One region of the Lacrimispora brassicae genome, then DNA from elsewhere that is predicted to be linked to it. Evidence: riboswitches for the same ligand, from Rfam matches in the RefSeq annotation. Region 1 holds a riboswitch; the other holds the start of a gene.
What was found. Region 1 has a riboswitch for glycine ahead of ACYVD3_RS02775 (alanine/glycine:cation symporter family protein). Riboswitches for the same ligand answer to the same signal wherever they lie in the genome.
Positions count from the first base shown of each region.

Region 1 (11,411 bases):
ATTGGAATGATCGGACATCATCCTTTCACCATGTCCCAGGTATTCACCGCCAAACTGAGCCTGGAGGATGGGATCACACCTGTTTTACGGTTCTATGAGTTTGAACGGATTCGAAAAGTAACATATCAGATTGATTTCTGGCTTGATCAAGAGAGCAGATACTTAAACTGCAGAATGCGCATCCATAACCAGAATGAACAGGTTGTTCCCATGTACTGGTGGAGCAATATGGCAGTTCCGGAGTATCCGGGCGGGAGAGTGATTGTCCCTGCAAAGGAGGCATATACAAATACCGGCGGCACAATAGAGAAGGTATCCATACCTTACGTCCGGGACACTGATGTGACAGACTATGGTAACATTGAGACTCAGGTAGATTATTTTTTTGATATTCCGGAGAAAGAATTAAAATTCATTGCAAATGTAAATCAAGAGGGTTATGGATTGCTCCAGATGTCCACAAACCGCCTTCGAGGGCGCAAGCTTTTCTGCTGGGGGAAGAGCGAGGGGTCTGACCGGTGGCAGGAATTCCTGACAAAAGAGGCAGGAAGATATGTGGAGATTCAGGCTGGTCTTGGCAAAACCCAATACGGCTGTATTCCTATGGCCCCCAATACTGCCTGGGAATGGATTGAGCAATATGGCCCGGTACAGATATCAAAGGATGCTCTGCAGGATTTCCCATCAGCACAGAAAGCGGTTTGCTCTTGTATAAGTGAGCTGGCTGAATTTAATACTCTGGAAGAGAAACTTTTGAAGACCCGTCAATTGGCAAAAACAGAAGGAACCGTTATCCATAGAGGAAGCGGATATGGTAAATTAGAAAACCGGCTGCGGGAAGAACGCCATCTTCCTCCTCTTGCCCCCCAACTGGATTTTAGCAGTCCTGATACCAGGCAAAAGGAATGGGAAGACTTCTTACAGAGGGGAAAATTTTCTTCCCCCGATCCGATGCAGGCGCCGGAAGATTATTTTCTGGACAATTATCTTTACCAGAGATTAAGTGATTACGTTAAGGAAAAAGATTCCCATAATTGGTATGCCTGGCTTCATCTTGGCTTTCATGCCTATTATTGCAGGGATTTTTCAAAAGCAAAGAAAAATTTCTTGAATTCAGATAACTGCTCCGAAAATCCATGGGCAAAACTGGGGTTAGCCGCGGTTTATAAGTTAGAGAAGGATAAGCAGAGTGCCGTATCTTATGCATTAGAAGGCATGAAACGATACCGTAATAGCCTGTCTTATACAAAAGATGTATTTAAACTGTTAAATGATTGTGGCGCATACGGTGAGATGAAAGAATTGTACTTAGGCCTTCCGGATAACATCGCAGGGGAAGGCAGAATAAGGCTTTACTACATTATTGCCTTAAAGGAGCTTGGAGAATTTGATCAGGCGTATGAGCTGTTGATGAAGGACGGCGGTTTGATCGTAGAAGATATACGGGAAGGTGAGGATGCAATAGGAACTTTGTGGCAGGAGATTTACCGGAAGCTCTACCCGGAGGGCCAGGAAAAAACACCCCATGTATTCTGTTTTAAATCCTTTTAGCTAATGAAATGGAAAATGCCTCAAAAAATGATGTCTGGTAATACCTGCTTTATGGCGGTATGCTATGATATCATTTTTTGAGGCATTCTTTTATTTATCTATAACCGGAATGGGTGTTTCGTCTCTTTCATCCAAATGATTTAAATAATACTTGGTGTCCTTAGCCACCACACCTGACAGAAGCAGCACAGCCACGAGATTGGGAATCGCCATCAGTGCGTTGAGAATGTCCGAAATTGTCCACACTAAATCCAGGGACAGCACAGGGCCTATAACGACGATTGCAATGAAGATGATCTTGTAGGGCAGCATACCCTTAGTGCCGAATAAGTACTCACAGCAGCGTTCCCCGTAATAAGACCAGCCAAGTATGGTGGAATAGGCAAAGGTGATGATGCCGATTACCAGAATCACCGGGCCGAGGACAGGGATCTGGCTGAAAGCGGCGGTGGTCATCTGACCGCCGTTTTGGATCATATCCATGTTGATGTCCGGGTTTTTCATGATGGTCGAAACCAGAACCAGACCGGTCATAAGGCAGACAATGACCGTATCCCAGAAAGTACCGGTTGAGGACACCAGTGCCTGACGTACGGGATTTCGAGTCTGTGCAGCCGAAGCCACCAGCGGCGCAGACCCCATACCCGACTCATTGGAAAACAGGCCCCGGGCAATACCGTACTGCATGGCAAGCATAATACCGCGGCCAGCCAGACCGCCTGCAACTGCGCCGGGCTGGAAGGCCAGGGTTACAATCGCCTTAAGTGCCGGAATGATGAAATCAGCGTTGATAACCAGAATGATCAGGCAGCCGGCCACATAGAAAAACGCCATAAAGGGTACAAGCTTTTCACACACAGTTGCAATGGACTTGATGCCGCCGATAATGACCACAGCGGTGATGCCGCCAAAGACAAGACCGATTACAATGCGGGGGATGGGCAGAGGTACATTGTTTTCAATGATCTCCGCAATGGCGTTGATTTGTGTACCGCTTCCAATGCCAAAGGAAGCAAACATGGCAAACAGGGCAAAGAGTGTTCCCAGCCACTTCAGACCCAGTGCCCGTTCCAGTACATACATGGCACCGCCCTGCATACGGCCGTCTCTGGTCTGCACACGGTATTTGACCGCAATCAGGGATTCTGCATATTTGGTAGCAATGCCGAATACACCGGTCAGCCAGCACCAGAGGACAGCCCCCGGACCGCCTAAGAATACCGCCGTACCTACACCTACAATATTGCCCGTACCGATGGTGGAGGCAAGTGCAGTAGTCAGGGCCTGAAACTGGCTGACCTCACCTGGTGAATCAGGGTCTTTTGTTACAGACAGCTTAATGGCTGTAAAGGTTTTGCGCTGTACAAAGCCCGTGCGCACGGTCATAAACAGGTGGGTGCCAAAAAGCAGTACGATCATGGGTATCCCCCATATCGCTGAGTCCAGCTTGTTAAAAAATTCAACAATTATTTGCATTAGTTTACTACTTCCCTTCCTTCATAATTTTTTGTACAAAAAAAGTGGGATATACTCCCACTTACAAAAAAACAGAGATCATGCGATATTCCAAAAAGAAAGGGAAAAAATCGCCTCTGTCCTTTTGCCTGAGAGTTTCGCGCCTAAGCGCTTGCCCCTTCGGCCCCTGCATGATTGCAGGCGTCTCCAGAGTGCCATCCACCCACGGTCTGCGCTGTGCGCATTCCGCAGATTTCATATGGCGAAAATAAAAAGAATAGCGTCATTATACAATAGGGTACCGGTTTTTGCAAGAACTTTATTCATTGCTGTAAAGGCCAGAATTTCCTTGACAGTTGTTTTTAAATACGATAAAATATAAATGCAGTGAATGCTGCATACAATTGAATAACAAATGAAAAGTACGTAATATCCCTTATTCAGAGTGATGGAGATACAAAGGATCTGTGAAGTCACGGCAACCCCGACCGGAAATGATGGCGCTTCGCCATAAAGAGCGGCTGGAAGGTGCCAACCTGAGCGAGAAATCGAGCAATAAGAGGATTTGATACATTGTTGAATCAAGTCCGCGTTGCTGCGGACTTTTCTTTTTGTTATTCCCCCATGTGATATCAAGGAGGAACGCCCTGGGGACGTACCTATACACCCGGTGAAACGGGGTAGGTTCTGCCCAAAGAGCGTAGCAAGAAGGAGGAAATGACAACATGGAAAAATTATTATTTACTTCCGAGTCCGTTACAGAAGGACATCCGGATAAAATGTGTGACCAGATTTCCGATGCGATTCTGGATGAGATGTTAAAGCAGGATCCCATGAGCCGTGTGGCCTGTGAAACCTGCTGTACCACAGGTCTTGTTATGGTTATGGGGGAAATAACCACCCATGCCTACGTAGACATTCAAAAAGTGGTACGGGAGACCGTAAGGGAAATCGGTTATGACCGTGCAAAATACGGGTTTGACTGCGATACCTGCGGCGTTGTGGTAGCCCTGGATGAGCAGTCGCCGGACATTGCCTTAGGCGTTGACCGTGCACTGGAAGCAAAGGAACACAAAATGTCTGACGAAGAGATCGATGCCATCGGAGCAGGGGATCAGGGAATGATGTTTGGCTTTGCCAGTAACGAAACGGAAGAGTACATGCCATACCCCATCGCTCTTGCCCACAAGCTGGCTCTTAAGCTTACAAAGGTCCGCAAGGATGGAACACTGACTTATCTCCGTCCCGACGGAAAGACCCAGGTAACAGTGGAATACGATGAAGACGGCAAACCTCTCCGTCTGGATGCCGTGGTTTTATCCACTCAGCATGACGAGAACGTGAGCCAGGAACAGATTCATGCAGACATTAAAAAATATGTATTTGACGAAGTTCTGCCGGCAGAGCTGGTGGATGATAATACCAGATTCTACATTAACCCCACCGGGCGCTTTGTTATCGGAGGCCCTCACGGAGACAGCGGCTTAACCGGCCGTAAAATCATCGTAGACACCTATGGCGGCTATGCCCGTCATGGCGGCGGCGCATTTTCAGGCAAGGACTGTACCAAGGTGGACCGTTCCGCTGCTTATGCTGCCCGCTACGTTGCAAAGAACATGGTGGCAGCAGGTCTGGCCGACAAGTGCGAGATTCAGCTTTCCTATGCCATCGGCGTGGCTCACCCCACTTCCATCATGGTGGATACCTTTGGAACCGGAAAACTGAGCAATGAAAAGCTTGTGGACATCATACGCCAGAATTTTGACCTTCGTCCGGCCGGAATCATCAAGATGCTGGATTTACGCCGCCCCATCTACAGACAGACTGCGGCTTACGGTCATTTTGGAAGAAATGATTTAGACGTGCCCTGGGAAAAGCTTGATAAAGTGTCCCTTTTAAAAGAATATTTATAATATCTAACATATGAGAAGGATGCCGCAAAATCAGTTGATCCATAGCTGATGAGGGGCATCCTTTTCTATATGTATATGGATAAAGTCAGATAAACTTCCAGCCCCTATGGTCTGTACTTTCTTAAAGCATCATTTCTCCCACTTCCCTCCATTAGATTGATTCTTATACGGCTGATTTCTATAAGGCTGATTCCTATAAGGCCAATTCCTATAAGACTGATTTTTATGAGACGGATCCTCATGGACAAGGCTTTGAAACAGGTTATACGTGAATTTCATGAAGGGATGGGGCAAAGGCCTTATGGTCTTTAATGTTTGGCACTAAAACTAGCGCCAAATCCCCGTTTCTTCGTGTTGAAATCTGAAGCTGTCATTGATTATAATAAGGCTATGAAAAGGAATTGATTGGCCAATCATACCTTCCACGGATCACAGAGTAAATACTATATAATGAAGTGAGGGTATGTAATATGAAAGAGAAGGTACAAGTATTTGGCCGCTTTTTAAGCGGTATGGTAATGCCGAACATCGGTGCATTTATTGCATGGGGACTGATTACGGCATTGTTTATTCCCACGGGCTGGTACCCCAATGAAACCCTGGGTGCCCTGGTCTCTCCTATGGCCAGTATGCTGCTGCCGCTTTTGATCGCCTATACAGGCGGTACGGCAGTTTACGGTCAGCGGGGCGGCGTGATCGGTGCGATTACAGCCATGGGCGTGATCGTAGGTTCCAGTGTTCCTATGTTTATCGGTGCGATGATCGTAGGACCTGTCAGCGCCTGGGTGATTAAGCAGTTTGACCGCAAGGTGGAGAGCAAGATCCCTGCCGGATTTGAGATGCTGGTAAATAACTTTTCCATGGGCATCATCGGTGCGATCCTGACAGTTATCGCACTGAAGGGAGTTGTGCCTTTCGTTGAGGTAATGAACCGGGTAATGGAGGCAGGCGTCGGATTCTTTGTGGACAATAAGCTGCTTCCTCTGGCAAGTATCTTTATTGAACCTGCCAAGATTTTGTTCTTAAACAATGCGATCAACCATGGAATCCTTTCACCTATGGGAATCCAGCAGGTAGAGGAAATCGGAAAATCCATTTTCTTTCTTCTGGAAGCAAACCCGGGACCTGGGCTGGGCGTTTTACTGGCTTACTGCCTTGCAGGTAAGGGATCTGCCAAGAGTTCGGCACCTGGCGCCATTATCATTCACTTTTTTGGCGGAATCCATGAGATTTACTTCCCATATATCCTGATGAATCCTCTTTTACTTCTGGCGGTTATATCAGGCGGAGCCAGCGGAATTTTTGTATTCCAGCTCCTTGGTGTGGGATTGACCTCACCGGCATCTCCTGGAAGCATCCTGGCCGTACTTGCAATGACACCAAGAGGCGGATACTTTGGCGTGCTGGCAGGTGTTGTGGTAGCTGCTGCGGTTTCCTTCCTTGTGGCTCTTCCTCTGCTGCGGTTTGCAGGAAAAAGCGGAGATCTGGATGAATCTAAAGATAAGGTTAAGCAGATGAAGCAGGAGTCCAAGGGAAATTATACAGTGGAAAAGAAAGCAGTTTCTGGGGGAAATGTTAAAAAAATCGTATTTGCCTGTGATGCAGGTATGGGTTCCAGCGCTATGGGCGCCACGGTATTGAAAAAGAAGCTGGCAGCAGCAGGATTCGGAGATATTGAGGTGGCTCACGCACCAGTGTCCTCAATTCCCCAGGATGCCCAGATTGTGGTGACTCATAAAGAATTGAGGGAACGTGCGGCTCACAGCAATTCAGAGGCACAACTGGTTTTGATCACCAATTTTCTGGCAGCTCCGGAATATGACCAGTTGGTAGAATCGTTAAAAAGCAATGAAATAAATTTATAGAAAAAGAACAGCCTTTCTGGTATCCGATTGCAAACCATGGTATAATGTACACGAAAGCAATGAGCAGTGCGAAATAAGACAGGGATAAAATTTCGTTGTGCTTGCACATAAGAAATTTTATCCCTGTCTTATTTCATAGGACGAATGCCCGTGAGGTGGTAAAACCTACGGTTTTACCACCTCCACTGCGGATCTAAAATACACCATTTATAACTTATGTATAACGGATTCAAAAGGGGAATTACATAGATGAAAGTAGCGGGGAGAGTACTGAAGTATTATAGCAGGGTGATTGCTGAGTGCATACCTTTGTTTGTGACAGCAGGGCTGCTGTCAGTCTTTTCAGCGGGAATATTCCAGAACCGGCACCTGTATGAAATGTCCAATATTTTATCTTTTCTGGTGATTCCTGTGTTTATGGGATATAAAGCAGGCACAGTGTGCGGCGGGGATGTCGGCGGTTTAGCCGGCACCCTTGCCGCTTCTGCTGTTGTTATGACAGAACCTGCTTCTGCCATGATCCTGTCTGCCATAGCTGGCAGCATCGCCGGTTTTCTCTGCCGGAAAGGGCTGGACCGGATCAAACACCGGATTCCTGCCGGGTTTGAGATGCTTTTCAGCAACCTATACATAGCAGGGCTGGGGCTGCTGGCAGGAGCAGCAGCTTACTTCCTGCTGATACCGGTGGCAGAATGGCTGCTGGGCTTTTTGGGAAATGGCCTGTCATTTATGATAGAAAAGGGAATCATTCCTTTTATCAGTTTTGTGGTAGAGCCGTTAAAAATTATTTTTTTTAATAACTGGATCAATCACGGGTTTTTTCTGCCTCTGGGGCTGGAACAACTGAAAACCCAAGGGAGTTCCATTTTGTTTCTCCTGGAGACCAATCCGGGGCCGGGATTTGGGATCCTTCTTGCTCATGCCCTGGTTTACCGGAACATGAGAAAACAAATGGTTTCCAGCCTTATTATTCAGTCCTTAGGCGGCATCCATGAGGTTTATTTTCCCTATGTGCTGTCAGACATCCGATTATTGGCTGCTGCCATAGCCGGCAGTATTGCAGGAAATTACTGTTTCATGATGACAGACAGCGGGCTTCTGGGGCCGGCGTCTCCCGGAAGCATTATCACCATACTGATTATGGCGGACAAAAAGCATTGGCTGGGCATTGCTATGGGAATCCTTGTTTCCGCTGTGGTGACCTGCCTCTTATCCTGCCTGATCATGTCGGGGAAAAAGGGGAAAGCAGCGATTGAAAAAGGAAATGAACAGAAAGATGAAAAGATGCCGATGAAGAGAATGGAACATGCCAGAATATATTTTGTCTGTGATGTGGGAATGGGCTCCAGTGCCATGGCCAGTGCCCTGTTTAAGAAAAAACTGAGGCTGGAAGGCCTGACAGGCGTGGAAGTATTCCATGTGTCGGCTGACCGGATTCCGGCGGATGCAGATGCCGTTGTCTGTCAGAAGGATTTTGCCCGTTTTCTGTCGGGAATTCATATCCCATGCTTTACTGTGGATAATCTGACGGATATGTCTGGCTATAAGGAACTCCTGAACTGGTTAATGGGAGGTGGAGGAGATGGCAGGTAATGATTTTACGCCCAGGATGCAGCAGATCGTTCTGGCTCTTCTGGAAGAGAATGGGCCTGTTCCTGTGAAGCAGCTTGCAGATCAGATCCATATCAGCAAAAGAACGGTACAAAGGGAGCTGGAATACATTCCCAGGACATTGAAGAAATACGGGCTGACCTTTTGCTCCAAGACAGGGACCGGTATCTGGCTGGAGGGAGACAGGGCTCAGATGGAAGCCTTAAAGGCTGAGCTGGAAGCTGATGATGCCCTTGATGTTTCTGACCGCATCGAACGCCAGAAGCGACTGATTCTGGAAATTCTCAAGGATAAGACACTGAAAAAGCTGTATTATTACAGTGACTTATTCGGAGTCAGCGAGGCCACCGTCAGCTCGGATCTGGAGGCGGTAAAGGAGTGGTTTTACAAGTGTCATCTGGAGATAAAGAGAAAGCCCGGGTACGGCGTGTTCATTGAGGGCAGTGAACGTGATTTCCGCCGGGCCCTGCGGGTGTTTATTGATGAAAATATCCATACGGAGATCATACAGGGGATGTATGAAGACCGGAACCAGTCCGTGTTAAATGTGATTCAGAATAAAAGTGAGAGGAACATTTACAGAATCCTGGATGACGATATTGTAAAACGGGTAACAGCCTGCATTTTAAGGATACGGGATAAGCGCATACTTAACCTGACCCAGGATTCCTACCTTGGGCTGGTGATCCATGTGGCGATTGCCGTAAACCGGATCCGCAGGCAGGAGATCATTGAAGAAAACCCTCTTATGGCGGATTTTCTGCAGAAAGACCAGGATTATGACCTGGCGGAAACTATCACCAAATCTCTGGAAGAAGAATTTCAGATTCAGATTCCTGAAATTGAGTGCGCCTATATCTGCCTTCACATCAAAGGCTCTAAGATCCAGCAGTTGAATATTGACGAGAAGTCAAGAAGTGAAATTGAGGAATCCAGAGAGCTGTGGGAGGTGGTCAATGAAATGATCGACTGCTATAACGACGGCATTGCCTATCTGCTGAAGCAGGATGAGGAATTTGTGATCCAGGGTCTGATCGCCCATTTAAAGCCTACTCTGGTCCGCCTTGCCAATGGGATGAAGATCCAGAACCCTTTGCTGGAGCAGATCAAGCAGGATTATCCGGCCATATTTGAACGGTGCAGGACCGTTGCCAGGGTGATCGAAAGGCGGTATGGGTATGAGGTGCCGGAGCCGGAGATCGGGTTTCTTGCCGTCCACTTCGGTGCGGCAGAGGTCCGGATGGAAAGCAGGAAGGAAAGCCGGAGAAAGGTAAATATAGGGATTGTCTGTGCCAGCGGGATCGGGATTTCCCGGCTCATGTCTTCTAAAATAGCCAGGGATTTTTCCGACAGGGTGGACCTGTCTGTTTATGGAATGACGGACTTATCTCCCTATGTGCTGAGCAAGACGGATTTCTTTGTATCCACAGTGCCCCTTAAAGAGGAGGCGGATATCCTGTTTGTAAGCCCCATGCTTTCCGCTGAAGAGATGGAACGGATTTCTGGAAAGGTGCGCCAGTGTGAATATATGCCTAAAAAGCAGGATAACCAGGAGTTTACCATTCAGTTGGATCAGGTGAATTTCATGGCTGTTCAGATCAAAAATGTCATAAGATTCATGGAATACCAGCGGGTTGACAATGGGATCACCTTTGAGGAACTGTTGATTGCCGTCAGCGAAAAATTGGCTTCCTACGCAGACCGGCAGAGCATGATCCAAGAGGATTTAATGAGGAGAGAACGGCTGTGCAGCCAGATATTCCCCGATTTCAGCTTTGCCCTGCTTCATGCCAGGACCGAAGGTGTGGTAAAGCCGGTGTTTTCGGTCTGCCAGACAAAAGACGGAGCGGTTTTTAGAGACCCTTATTTTAAGGGGGTATGTGTGGTCCTGGTCATGCTGGTGCCAAAAGATGACCATGGGGCAGAAAACAGCGAGATCCTTGGGGTGTTAAGCGAGCGGCTGATCGAGGAGGAAGAGTTTCTGGAAGCCGTGAGATATGGAGGAAAAGAAGAGATAAGAGCTCTTGTTTCCCAGTATTTGAATCAATATTTCAGACATTATCTGGATAAGATGTGATTTATATGGGTAATTGTTAACTGATTTTTCTCCACTGAATATCATGGATAAAAGGCAGATGTCCCAATAGAATAAGAAACCCCATTTTGCAGTTCAAAAATGGGGTTTCCCAGCAGCCTAAAAACGGAACATATCCAGATCTTCAGCTTGATACTTTTCCCTGATTTTCCTTAATTTTATCTTTAAATCAGCAAGCTCTTCATCCTTATAATTATAGAATGGCCGCCTGGAATATCCTCCTTCAAGCCCTCGCCATCTCATCAGGCTATGTACACAGGAGGGAAAATCGTATTGTAGGCAGGCAAAGATAAATTCATCTGCAATCCGCTGCAGTCGGATGCCGCCCGGTACATCGCTGTTTTGAACGCATCGGTATATTTTTTGGTATATTTCCGGGATGACATTATAGAAGGAGCCAATAAGCCCGTCCGCTCCAAAGCACAATCCGGAAAAAGCCATCTCATCGCATCCCGAATAGATCATAAAATCCTTTCCCAGCATTTCTTTTATAGAGCCCATCTCATCATGGCTCCTGGCGGTATATTTCAATCCTTTTACATGATCGATCTCAGCGATTTTAAGGATTAAGTCTTTGTCCATGATTCCAGCCAGTTGAATGTTGTAAACAATCATAGGAAGACTGGTGGATTTTGCAATGTCATTATAGTAATGATAAATATCTTCTTTTGAAAACTTCCAATAGAAAGGAGGAACAGATGAAATGGCATCTGCTCCTGCTGCTTCTGCATGTTCTGCCAGCCCTATGCTCTTTCTGGTTCCGATATCCCCTACGTGAACAATTACCGGTACCCTTCCCTTTACCTGGTCGATAACGATATCCACTACACGATTTCTTTCTTCCGGTGTCATGGTAAAACATTCTCCTGTACTTCCGGTTAAATAAAATCCATTTACCCCTGCTCCAATCATAAATTCTGT
Region 1 is NZ_BRYH01000003.1:306,935-318,345, forward strand. It holds gene ACYVD3_RS02770 (DUF5107 domain-containing protein) at 1-1,551, shown strand, start outside; gene ACYVD3_RS02775 (alanine/glycine:cation symporter family protein) at 1,642-3,027, opposite strand; glycine riboswitch at 3,135-3,227, opposite strand; SAM riboswitch class I at 3,440-3,568, shown strand; gene metK (methionine adenosyltransferase) at 3,732-4,919, shown strand; gene ACYVD3_RS02785 (PTS mannitol transporter subunit IICB) at 5,390-6,784, shown strand; gene ACYVD3_RS02790 (protein-N(pi)-phosphohistidine--sugar phosphotransferase) at 7,034-8,377, shown strand; gene ACYVD3_RS02795 (BglG family transcription antiterminator) at 8,367-10,472, shown strand; gene ACYVD3_RS02800 (dihydrodipicolinate synthase family protein) at 10,590-11,411, opposite strand, start outside.

Region 2 (11,411 bases), on a different contig from region 1:
GGTGATCCGGAGTGGGTCTATATGCTGAACCGTCATGAGTACCTTCACAAGCTCTTTCTGGCATACTGCTTTACGAAGGATGAAAAATATATAGAAAAGCTTAAGTGGTATTTGCAGCACTGGATCAATACCAATCCCATCATGCCGGAGGCCACGGAAACCACAAGAACCATTGACACGGGAATCCGCTGTATGAACTGGCAGCTTCTCCTGATTCAAATGATAGGAAGAGGGCTTTTGGATCAGAAGGAGGCAGAGGCGGTACTGGAAAGCATGAGCCGGCAGTTTGATTACATGGGCAGTAAGTATATGGAAAAGTACTCCTTGAGCAACTGGGGAGTGCTGCAGACCACGGCTATTTGTCAGGGATATCTTTGGTTTAAGGAATATCTGCCTGAAAATGGGATGGAACAGTGGGCGTGGAAGGAGCTGGAGCATCAGACGGAACTTCAGGTATTATCCGATGGATCCCACTGGGAACAGTCCATGATGTACCATATAGAAGTACTTCTGGCCTTTATGAAGCTGTTTTCCAATTCAGGAGATAAGGAATGGCTCTTGAGAAACATCCATGCCATGAGCCGTTATGTCCTTTATGGCGCAGCACCGGATCATTGCCAGATCGCCCAGTGTGACAGCGATGTTACCGATGTAAGGGATGTGCTGGTAAAGGCTGCGGTTCTTACGGGTGACGGCAGGTACAAGTATGGCGGATATAAAACCATGGATCTGGACAGTGCCTGGCTGTTTGGACGGGAAGGAATCCGTAAGTATGAAGAATTAAAGGCGGTAAAGCCTGAATCCCTGTTTATGAATGCGGCAGATACAGGAAATATTTACTTTAGAAGCGGCTGGGATGAGGACAGCCATTTTACTTATCTCAAGTGCGGGCCTCTGGGAAGCAGCCACGGACATGCAGATCTGACACATATTTCCCTGTATTATAGAGGAAAACCGTTTCTGATAGACAGCGGAAGGTATTCTTACAGGGAGGAAGAGCCGCTGCGGGTCTTATTAAAAAGTGGGCAGGCCCATAACGTCTGTGTAGTGGATGATGAGTCTCCCGGAAGGCCGGTGAGTTCCTGGGGGTATGAAAGCTTTGGTCAGTGCCTGAAAAATTATTACAGGGAGGAAGGGCCGGTCTGTTATGGGGAAATGGCTTATCACGGAACTTTATCCGGGGGTGAAAACTGTCTGATCCTGCGCAAGGTAATGGCGGTAGACTGCGGGCTTTGGTTGATTGTAAATGATATCTGCTGCAACGGAGTCCACCAGGTGAAGGAATATTACCATTTGAATGCTTCGGTGGAGGCAGCCCCTTTGGCGTCAGATGGGGCTGGGTGGCATTGGGAGCTTAAGAATGGGACCGAAAGGCTGAACCTGTGGGGGTCCGGTATTTTCCGATCCCATAAATGCCTTGTCTCCAACCGTTACAATCAGCTTTCAGACAGCAGTTGTCTGGTCAAGGAGTCCGGCTTTACGAACCGTCACACGGACTGGACATGTCTTGGAGGGCCTAAGGTGGGGTTAAAGGATGCTGCGGTGCATCAATCCGGTAATCCGCTTCCTGCAGACCATGAGACAGTGACAGCCAAAGAATTTGTTTTGTCAGAACAGGAGTCGTGGATTCTTCTTATCTGGAACAGGGAAACCTGCTGTGGCGGTAAATTATATAAATGCCGGAATATGCAGATTTATGCAAAAGCCGCAGCCATTCACTGCAAGGAAGGCAAAAGAACCCTTTACCGTTTAAGAATTTGATGGAAACCCGTTCCACGAAAGGATTATCTATGGTATATTATATAAAAAGGTTGAGTTTGTCCCTTGTAATTTAGGGGCATCAGGTCGTGGAGGTTACTATGAAAAAGCTGACAATTAATGAGATTGCTGAGAAAGCAGGTGTTTCTAAGACAACGGTTTCCTTCTATCTTAACGGCAAGACCAATAAGATGTCCGAGGAGACGAAGCAGAGAATCCAGCATATCATTGATGAGACAGGATATGAACCCAGTGCCGCAGCAAGAGCGATGAAGGCAAAGAGCAGCGGCCTTATAGGGGTTATCCTGGGAGATGCTTCGGAACCATATAGTGCCAGAGCGCTAAAAGGCATAGAAGATGCGGCCAGTGCCCAGGAATACCAGATCATGATCGGCAACAGCGGACTGGCCTTCCAACAGGAAAAGGACTATGTACAACGTATGCTGAAGCTTGGCGCAGAGGGTTTTATTATCCAGTCGACTTATCGCTTTGGAATGCTGGCCAGTGACTTGGAGAAGAAAAAAAAGCCCATTGTTTATCTGGATGCCAGGCCCTATGACTTTAAGGGAAGGTATGTGAAAGGCAACAATTATGATTGTGTATACCGGGTGATCACAGAATGTATCAAAAAGGGATATGATGATTTTCTGATGATAACAGACGGGGAAGCAGAGATGAGTGCGGGTTTTGAGAATACCCAGGGCTATAAGGATGCCCTTCAGGATGCCTGGAGGGAAGGCGGAACCCGGTATCTTCAGGAGGGAATCAAGTCAGTCGAGGTATTCGAGATGCTGAAACAGGCTGTAGATCTTAGTAAAAAAACGCTGATCTATGTAGCCAGCCCCGGCCTGTTTCAGGTAGTATACCAGGCTGTCCGTAATTATCCGGACTATATGTCACTGTTTCCCGGAACATTAGGACTGATCGGCTTTGATGCCGGGGGATGGACAAGGATGACTACCCCCGCTGTTTCCGCCATTATCACCCCAGCCTACGAGGAAGGCGTAAGAGCGATGGAAGAACTTATTGATTTGCTGGAGGGCAGGCGGATAGAAGGTGAGGTCGTATTCAGGAATATCGTGAAATGGAGAGAAACGACTTTGTAAACCTCTTTAAAGGCAGGCAGATCAGTTGTCAGAATCATTCTTGAAAATTGCGTAAAAAAATCATTGACAGTGCCAAAATACTCTGATAATATCAATAATAAATAACGGATGATGAATCCGAGAGAGAGCACAAATCTGTGCCGCCGAAGGGGAACGCAGAAACTCTCAGGCAAAAGGATCGGATTCGGACGTAACTCTGGAGAACATTTATGTACCGACGAAGTCAATCTTTCAGGTAAAAGGACAGAGGCAGACAAGAATATCCAATAGGGATGTTTCTTTCTGCCTTTTTTTGTACGGATAAACGGGTAACTTCCTATTATCATATAAATTTAAGGAGGATTAAGACATGGAACGAAAAACACCGCTTTATGAAATGCATCTGAAGTATCATGGCAAAATGGTCCCTTTTGCCGGGTATCTTCTTCCCATCCAATATGAGGAAGGGATCATAAAGGAGCATATGGCAGTAAGAACAAGAGCAGGACTTTTTGATGTTTCCCATATGGGTGAAATAAGCTGTAAGGGAAAAGATGCACTTGAGAATCTGCAGCGGCTGCTGACCAATGATTTTACGGATATGGCAGACGGCCAGGCAAGATACAGCCCCATGTGCAATGAGCATGGGGGGACCGTGGATGATTTAATTGTATATAAGAAAAAAGATGAGGAGTATTTTATCGTCGTAAATGCTTCCAATAAAGAAAAGGATTACCGGTGGCTGCTGGAACATAAATTTGGAGAAGTGGTGTTTGAAGATATTTCCGATGATATCACACAAATCGCCCTGCAGGGTCCTAAGTCCCGGGAAATACTTATGAAGCTGACAACAGACATTCCCGAAAAGTACTATCATGGTATTTTTGATGGAAGGGTGGCCCAAATCCCATGTATCGTATCCAGAACCGGTTATACAGGGGAAGACGGTTTTGAACTTTATTTAGATAATACATATGCTGAAACAATGTGGGAAACGCTTATGGAGGCAGGTAAAGAATACGGACTGGTCCCCTGCGGCCTGGGGGCCAGAGACACCCTGAGGCTGGAGGCCGGCATGCCTCTGTACGGACATGAAATGAACGACGATATCAATCCGGTGGAAACCGGTCTCGGGTTTGCTGTGAAAATGCAGAAGGCGGATTTTATCGGCAAAAGCCATTTGCCGGATAAAGATTCCCTTACAAGAAAGCGGGCAGGCTTAAAGGTAACGGGACGCGGAATCATACGGGAACAGGAAGATGTGCTTGTAAACGGGAAAAAGGCAGGTTTTACAACCTCTGGAACCCATTGCCCGTACTTAGGCTATCCGGTGGCCATGGCTATTTTGGATAAGGAATATGCAAAAGTAGGTACAAAAGTAACGGTAATTGTAAGGGGAAGAGAAGTAGAGGCAGAAGTGGTACCCCTTCCATTTTATAAAAAAACAAAATAATTCATCTGGGAGAAGGAGAATCAATCATGAAGGTATTAGAAAATCTGGTTTACACAAAAACACACGAATGGGTAAGGTTTGAAGATGAAACAACAGCTTTGGTGGGCCTTACGGATTACGCCCAGCAGTCATTGGGAGGGCTTGTTTTCGTTAATCTTCCGGAAGAAGGTGACGAGACCACAGCCGGTGAAGTATTTGCCGATGTGGAATCCGTAAAAGCCGTTTCCGATGTATATTGCCCGGTAACCGGAGTTGTGGCAGAAATCAATGAAGAACTTTTAGACGCACCGGAAAGGATCAATGAGGCTCCTTATGACGCCTGGTTTGCAAAGATAACCGATATTATTGATAAAGAAGAATTCTTAAGTCCTGAGGAATACGAAGAATTTGTCAAAAAAGAAATAGAATAAAGGAGATCTGCATATGGGTTCATTTGTACCGGCAACCGATCATGACAGAAAAGAGATGCTGTCAGCGATTGGAATCAACAGCATAGAAGACCTTTTTGGGCAGCTTCCCCGGGAAGTGATGTTAAAGGATGGGTTGAATCTTCCTCATGGAATGTCTGAAATGGAAGTATGTAAGAAGATGGAAGGCATTGCAGCAAAGAATACGGTGTTCCCGGTTATGTTCAGGGGAGCAGGTGCGTACAGGCACTATATTCCATCCATAGTGAAAAGCGTGTTATCCAAGGAAACTCTTTACACGGCTTATACCCCCTACCAGGCGGAAATCAGCCAGGGTATCTTACGGTCTATATTTGAATACCAGACCATGATCTGTGAGCTTACAGGAATGGATACAGCCAATGCCTCCGTATATGACGGCGGGGCAGCGGCGGCAGAAGCGGTGGCTATGTCCAGGGACAGAAAGAAAAACAGAGCCTTTGTTTCCGCAGCGGTTCATCCTCAGGTCATGGAGACCATAAAGACTTATTGTTTTGGAAATAGCATGGAACTGACGGTTGTTCCTGAGAAAGACGGCATCACGGATCTGGATTTTCTGAAAGAACATCTGGATGGTCAGGCCGCATGTGTGTATATTCAGAATCCCAATTATTACGGCAGTCTGGAACCGGCTGGGGAAATCGGAATCACGGCAAAGGAAGCCGGCGCACGCTATATCATGGGCGTGAATCCCATTTCCCTTGGAATCATAAAGACGCCGGCAGAATACGGCGCCGATATTGCAGTGGGAGAGGGGCAGCCCCTTGGACTTCCCCTGGCATTCGGCGGGCCATATATCGGTTTTATGGCATGTACCAAAGAACTGACCAGAAAGCTGCCGGGAAGGATCGTTGGTGAAACCGTTGATTCCAACGGAAAAACAGGATATGTCCTGACCCTTCAGGCCAGGGAGCAGCATATCCGAAGAGAAAAAGCATTGAGCAACATCTGCTCAAACCAGGCGCTTTGCGCATTGGCAGTGGGAGTCTATTTATCGGCCATGGGAGCAGAAGGGCTGAAACAGACAGCCATACAGTGTTTGTCAAAGGCCCATTATCTGGCGGCCCAATTGGAAGCAATCGGGTATCCGGTTGTAAACCGGGGAGAATTTTTCCACGAATTTGTGACCGCTTCCAAAATTCCGGTAGAACAGGTAATGGGTCTGCTGGAGGAACAGGGGATCCTTGGCGGCTATCCCTTAACCGGTGAGAGAGCCGGGCAGATCTTATGGTGCTGTACGGAAATGAATGCAAAGGATGACATGGACCGTGTCATTGGCATTTTAAAGGAGGTGTAAGGCTATGCTGATTTTTGAAAAGGGACAGGACGGAAGAACCATGACCATCCTGCCGGAATGTGATGTGCCGGTGAGGCTGCCGGAGGAAGACAGCCAAAGAAAAAAGAGCCTGCGCCTTCCCCAAGTGTCTGAAAATGATATAAGCAGGCATTATACAGAAGCGGCGAAAATGGCATATGGCGTCAATGACGGCTTTTATCCTCTGGGTTCCTGCACCATGAAATATAATCCCAAGATCAATGAAGACATGGCCTCTCTTCCGGGATTTGCGAAGATCCATCCCCTGCAGCCGGAGCATACGGTGCAGGGCTGCATGGAGGTATTGAAAACAGCAGAGAGATACTTATGTGAGATCACCGGAATGGACCGTATGACCTTTCAGCCGGCAGCAGGAGCCCACGGTGAATTTGCCGGACTTTTGCTGATAAAAGCATATCATGAAAGCCGCGGTGACGGAAAAAGGACAAAGATCATAATACCGGATTCCGCCCATGGAACCAATCCCGCAAGTGCCTCAATGGTGGGCTATTCGGTGATCAGTATTCCGTCCGCAGAAGACGGCGGAGTGGATCTGGAAGAATTAAAAAAGGCAGTGGGAGAAGATACGGCCGGACTGATGCTGACCAACCCCAATACATTGGGCCTTTTTGATAAAAACATTTTAGAAATCACAAAAATCGTTCATGAAGCCGGAGGGCTGGCTTACTATGACGGAGCAAATTTAAACGCCGTCATGGGCATGGTAAGACCGGGGGATATGGGATTTGATGTGGTTCATTTAAATCTTCATAAAACCTTTTCTACCCCTCATGGAGGCGGTGGTCCCGGCAGCGGACCAGTGGGATGCAAGAATCTCCTGGCTGAGTTTTTACCTGATAACCTGGTGGAGGAAGAAAACGGATATACGTTTAAACGTCCGGTTCAAACCATGGGACAGGTGAAGAACTTTTACGGAAACTTTCTGATCGTGGTCAGAGCCATGACGTATCTGTTTATGCTAGGAAAGGAAGGAATTCCGGAAGCTTCAAAGCATGCCGTATTAAACGCCAATTATATGATGGCAAAATTAAAGGATGTATATGATATGGCATACCAGGGACCCTGTATGCATGAATTTGTCATGAGCCTGGCCAGGCTAAAAAAAGAAACAGGTATATCCGCTATGGACATAGCAAAAGGACTTTTGGACCATGGCATCCATCCCCCGACCATGTATTTTCCGCTCATCGTATCAGAAGCGTTAATGGCGGAGCCTACGGAAACAGAATCAAAAGAAACCATGGATGAGGTGATATCTGTATTCCTCAGCCTGTATGAAACAGCCGGCTCCCAGCCGGAAACCCTTCATCAGGCCCCCATCCATACGCAGGTCACAAGACTTGATGAAGTAAGGGCAGCCAGAAATTTAATGTTAAAGTATGACTTCTTAGATAAGGAAACCCATAAAGATGATACAGGAAATTAAATATTTAAGCGGAAAGGGCAATGACCCCTATCTGAATCTTGCCATAGAAGAATATTTATTGGATACAACAGAGCGGGATACCTGTATCTTATACCTTTGGCAGAATGAAAATACCGTTGTAATCGGCAAAAACCAGAATCCATGGAAGGAATGCAGGATCCGGGAGCTGGAAGAGGATGGCGGACATCTGGTGAGAAGGCTTTCAGGAGGAGGCGCCGTATACCATGACCTGGGTAATTTGAATTTCACCTTTCTTGTTCACAAGGATCATTATGATCTGGATAAGCAACTGGAGGTCATTTTAAGCGGAGTCAAAAAACTGGGGATACATGCAGAAAAATCAGGAAGAAATGATATTACCGTATCAGGCAGGAAGTTTTCCGGCAATGCCTTTTATACCAGAGGGGAGAAGTGCTATCATCATGGGACCCTGCTGGTTCATGCAGATATGGAGAAGCTTTCCCAGTACCTGGAGGTTTCAAAGGATAAGCTGGCATTAAAAGGAGTGGATTCTGTCAGAGCCAGGGTAACCAATCTTTCCGAGTATCAGCCAGGTCTGACCATTGATATGCTGAAAGAAAAGCTTCTGGAGGCATTTGAGGAAACCTATGGATGCAAGGCGGTTTTCTTAAGACAGGAGGACTTAAACCAGGAAGCATTGTCAGAAGGAAGAAAGAAATTCTCCTCCTGGGATTGGCTGTACGGGCGAAGTATGGACTTTCAGTACGAGCTGTCAAAGCGGTTTGCCTGGGGGAATGCAATCTGGCAGTTTCAGGTGAACGGTGGAATCATAAAGGATCTGCAATTGTATTCCGATTCCATGGAACCGGATCTTGTGGACCGGATTCCCGGGTACATAATTGGAAGCAGATATGAGAATAGGGATATTTGTAATAAACTGGATCAGGTGCCTGCAGAAACGCAGGCCCAGTCTGCCATGACAAAAGATTTAAGAGAGTTTTTTGCTGCTGCAGAATTATAAAAGCCAGGGAGGGATAGGATGGAGGTAATATATGATCTGCTTGTGATCGGTGCAGGACCCGGAGGATATGTAGCGGCGATTAAGGCTGCAAAGCTGGGAATGAAGACCGGGGTGATAGAAAACCGGGAAGTCGGCGGCACCTGCTTAAACCGTGGTTGCGTTCCGGCAAAGGCCATGCTGCATGCTGCCAAATTGTATCAGGAGGTTCAGTCCGGAGAACGGTTTGGTATCATCTCCAAAGAGGTGAGCTATGATTACAGCAAAGTAATGTCCTATAAAAATGAGACTTCTGAAAGTCTCAGACTTGGAGTGGAACAGCTCCTTAAGGGAAATAAAATAGAACGGATCCATGGGACAGGGACGCTGACAAAGGATGGAAGGGTCAGGGTCAAGACGGAGGACGGCGAAGAGATCCTTCAGGCGGACCATATTCTGCTGGCAACAGGATCCAAACCCTCTTTTCCTCCCATTGAAGGAATCCGCCTTCCCGGAATCATGACCAGTGACGAGATGTTTCAGCTTGATCATGTGCCGGAAAACCTGGTGATTATAGGCGGCGGGGTCATAGGGGTGGAGTTTGCCACCGTATTCTCTTCCTTTGGTTCCAAGGTCACATTGCTGGAGGCGGAAGAAAAACTTCTGCCCGGTCTGGATAAAGAGATTTCCCAGAATGTAAAGCTGCTTTTGAAAAAGAGAGGCGTTGACATTCACACCAAAGCATTTGTCCGGAAGATAGAAAAGGAGGGCCTGGATTTTATCTGTACCTATGGGGAGAAGGTAAAAGACGAAGAAAAGATTGAGGTCTTAAAGACCCCATATCTGCTTTTGGCCACCGGACGTATCCCCAATACGGACGGACTGCTGGAGGAAGGGACATTACTTAAAATGGACCGGGGCAGGATTGTGGTGAAGGAAAACTTTGAGACAAGTATGCCGGGTGTGTTTGCTGTCGGAGATGTGATCGGAGATATTCAGTTGGCCCATGCCGCAAGCTCCCAGGGCATCTGTGCGGTGGAAGGGATGAATGGGAAAGACCCTTCCATTGATTTGTCGGTAGTTCCGTCATGCGTTTATATTGATCCTGAAATTGCATGTGTAGGAATGACGGAAGAGGAGGCAAAAGGGAAAGGAATTGAGACCGCTGCCGGGAAGTTCTTGACCCATGCCAACAGTAAGTCATTTATAACTAAGGAAGAGAGAGGCTTTGTTAAAGTTGTAACAGATAAGGAAACGGGCGTACTGCTGGGAGCACAGATGATGTGTGCCAGAGCTACGGACATGATTGGTGAGATGGGAACTGCCATTTCCAATAAACTTACTGCAGTGCAGCTTTTAAAAGCCATGCGGGCTCATCCTACCTATAATGAATCTGTGGCAGAAGCGCTTGAGGACTGTATTGGAGGAGCGATTCATGTCCTGCCCCGCAGGTAATTAATTTTAAAATTCAGATATGGCAGACATAATAGAGCGGTTCTTTTTGCTGAGGAAACCCATATTACAAAGAGTTTTAAGAGGGCGCACACCTGACCTGTCGGGTGTGCGCTTGAATGGTATTCCGGAGGTTGTGGGTTCGATTCCCGTTATCTCACCAAATTTATAGGTGGTTCAAAAAACGGGAAATCTAATGCGTAATTATACTTAACAACCTGCTTGTTTTGTGGTATTCTTGATGTGTGAGGTTTACAAAATATTATTCTTGGAGGGGCTTTAATGAAAAGGAGAAAATGTATTTCGATTGGCTTATTTATTGCTGTATTCTTAAGTGGTGCTAAGCCTGTTTACACCATGGCTTTTGAAAATGCAAGTGTAATACAAGAGTCGCAGAACCAGTTGTCCGTTAAGGTTTCAAAAGTGCATGAAAAATATGGCAATGTATATATTGGTATTAAAAACCCTGATTTTCTAAAAGTATTCCAATATGGCGACATGGTGAATGTGACAATTGGAGAACAGTTCTTAGAGGTTCCGGTATGTTCTTCCTATAGTGATGTGGACAGTAAGAAGGTCGTTATAGTTGCATCATCAGATGAAGAAAAAGCTAATGAGGACATTATATTGGCAATAAATCTGGGCAGCTTTGCAGATACATACGGGACGGCTGTTAATGATAATGTAACGATCACCCTTTCAAAAAAGGGAGGATACCTGGCTGAATACGAAGTACGTCAACTGAAACGTACGAACAACAGAGATGATTATGGCAGTGACCAGGTGTTTGCCAATTTCCGTGAAGTGACTTATGGCAGTATAGCTCCGGGCAGGCTATACAGGTCATCTAACCCCATAAATCCGGAAATTGGAAGAAACCAATACGCTATGCGGCTTACGGAAGATGCGGGAGTTAAGGTTATATTTAATCTTTCCGAAACAGCCCAGGAGGTTGCGGCTCATTTGGGAACCGATGCCGGCGGCGAACTTGCATATTATAAGGGACTGAATGATATAGGTAATGTGTACGCGCTGGGTATGGGACTTGATTTACAATCAGAAGATTTCAAGCAGAAACTTGCTGTTGTTTTACGGGAAATGAGCCAAAAGGAAGGTCCATACCTTATCCATTGCGTAGAGGGAAAAGACAGGACTGGTTTCGTCGCCGCTTTGCTTGAATCCTTAATGGGTGCGAAATATTGGGAGATTAAGGTTGACTATATGGACAGTTTCGTTAATTTCTATAATGTACCTGTAGGGCCTGGTCAATATGACCGGATTGGGAATAACAACATTTTGGAGAGTATGAGGCAGATGGCTGGTATTCCCAAAGGAAGCAGTCTTAAAGGGGTAGATTTGTCCAAAGCAGCAGAGAGTTATATCAAGTCAATAGGTTTAACTGATGATGAAATAGAAAAGCTTAGAGTCAATCTCTCTAACTGAGGCAGTAGGAACAACAGTAAAACATCAGCCTTCACACATAAAGGAGCAATTAAA
Region 2 is NZ_BRYH01000006.1:136,615-148,025, forward strand. It holds gene ACYVD3_RS03705 (heparinase II/III family protein) at 1-1,761, shown strand, start outside; gene ACYVD3_RS03710 (LacI family DNA-binding transcriptional regulator) at 1,860-2,864, shown strand; glycine riboswitch at 2,973-3,055, shown strand; gene gcvT (glycine cleavage system aminomethyltransferase GcvT) at 3,214-4,296, shown strand; gene gcvH (glycine cleavage system protein GcvH) at 4,323-4,706, shown strand; gene gcvPA (aminomethyl-transferring glycine dehydrogenase subunit GcvPA) at 4,720-6,039, shown strand; gene gcvPB (aminomethyl-transferring glycine dehydrogenase subunit GcvPB) at 6,044-7,504, shown strand; gene ACYVD3_RS03735 (lipoate--protein ligase) at 7,488-8,486, shown strand; gene lpdA (dihydrolipoyl dehydrogenase) at 8,505-9,917, shown strand; gene ACYVD3_RS03745 (tyrosine-protein phosphatase) at 10,197-11,357, shown strand.
Region 2: linked by a shared signal. The riboswitch ahead of gcvT (glycine cleavage system aminomethyltransferase GcvT) and the one ahead of ACYVD3_RS02775 (alanine/glycine:cation symporter family protein) in region 1 are both predicted to bind glycine.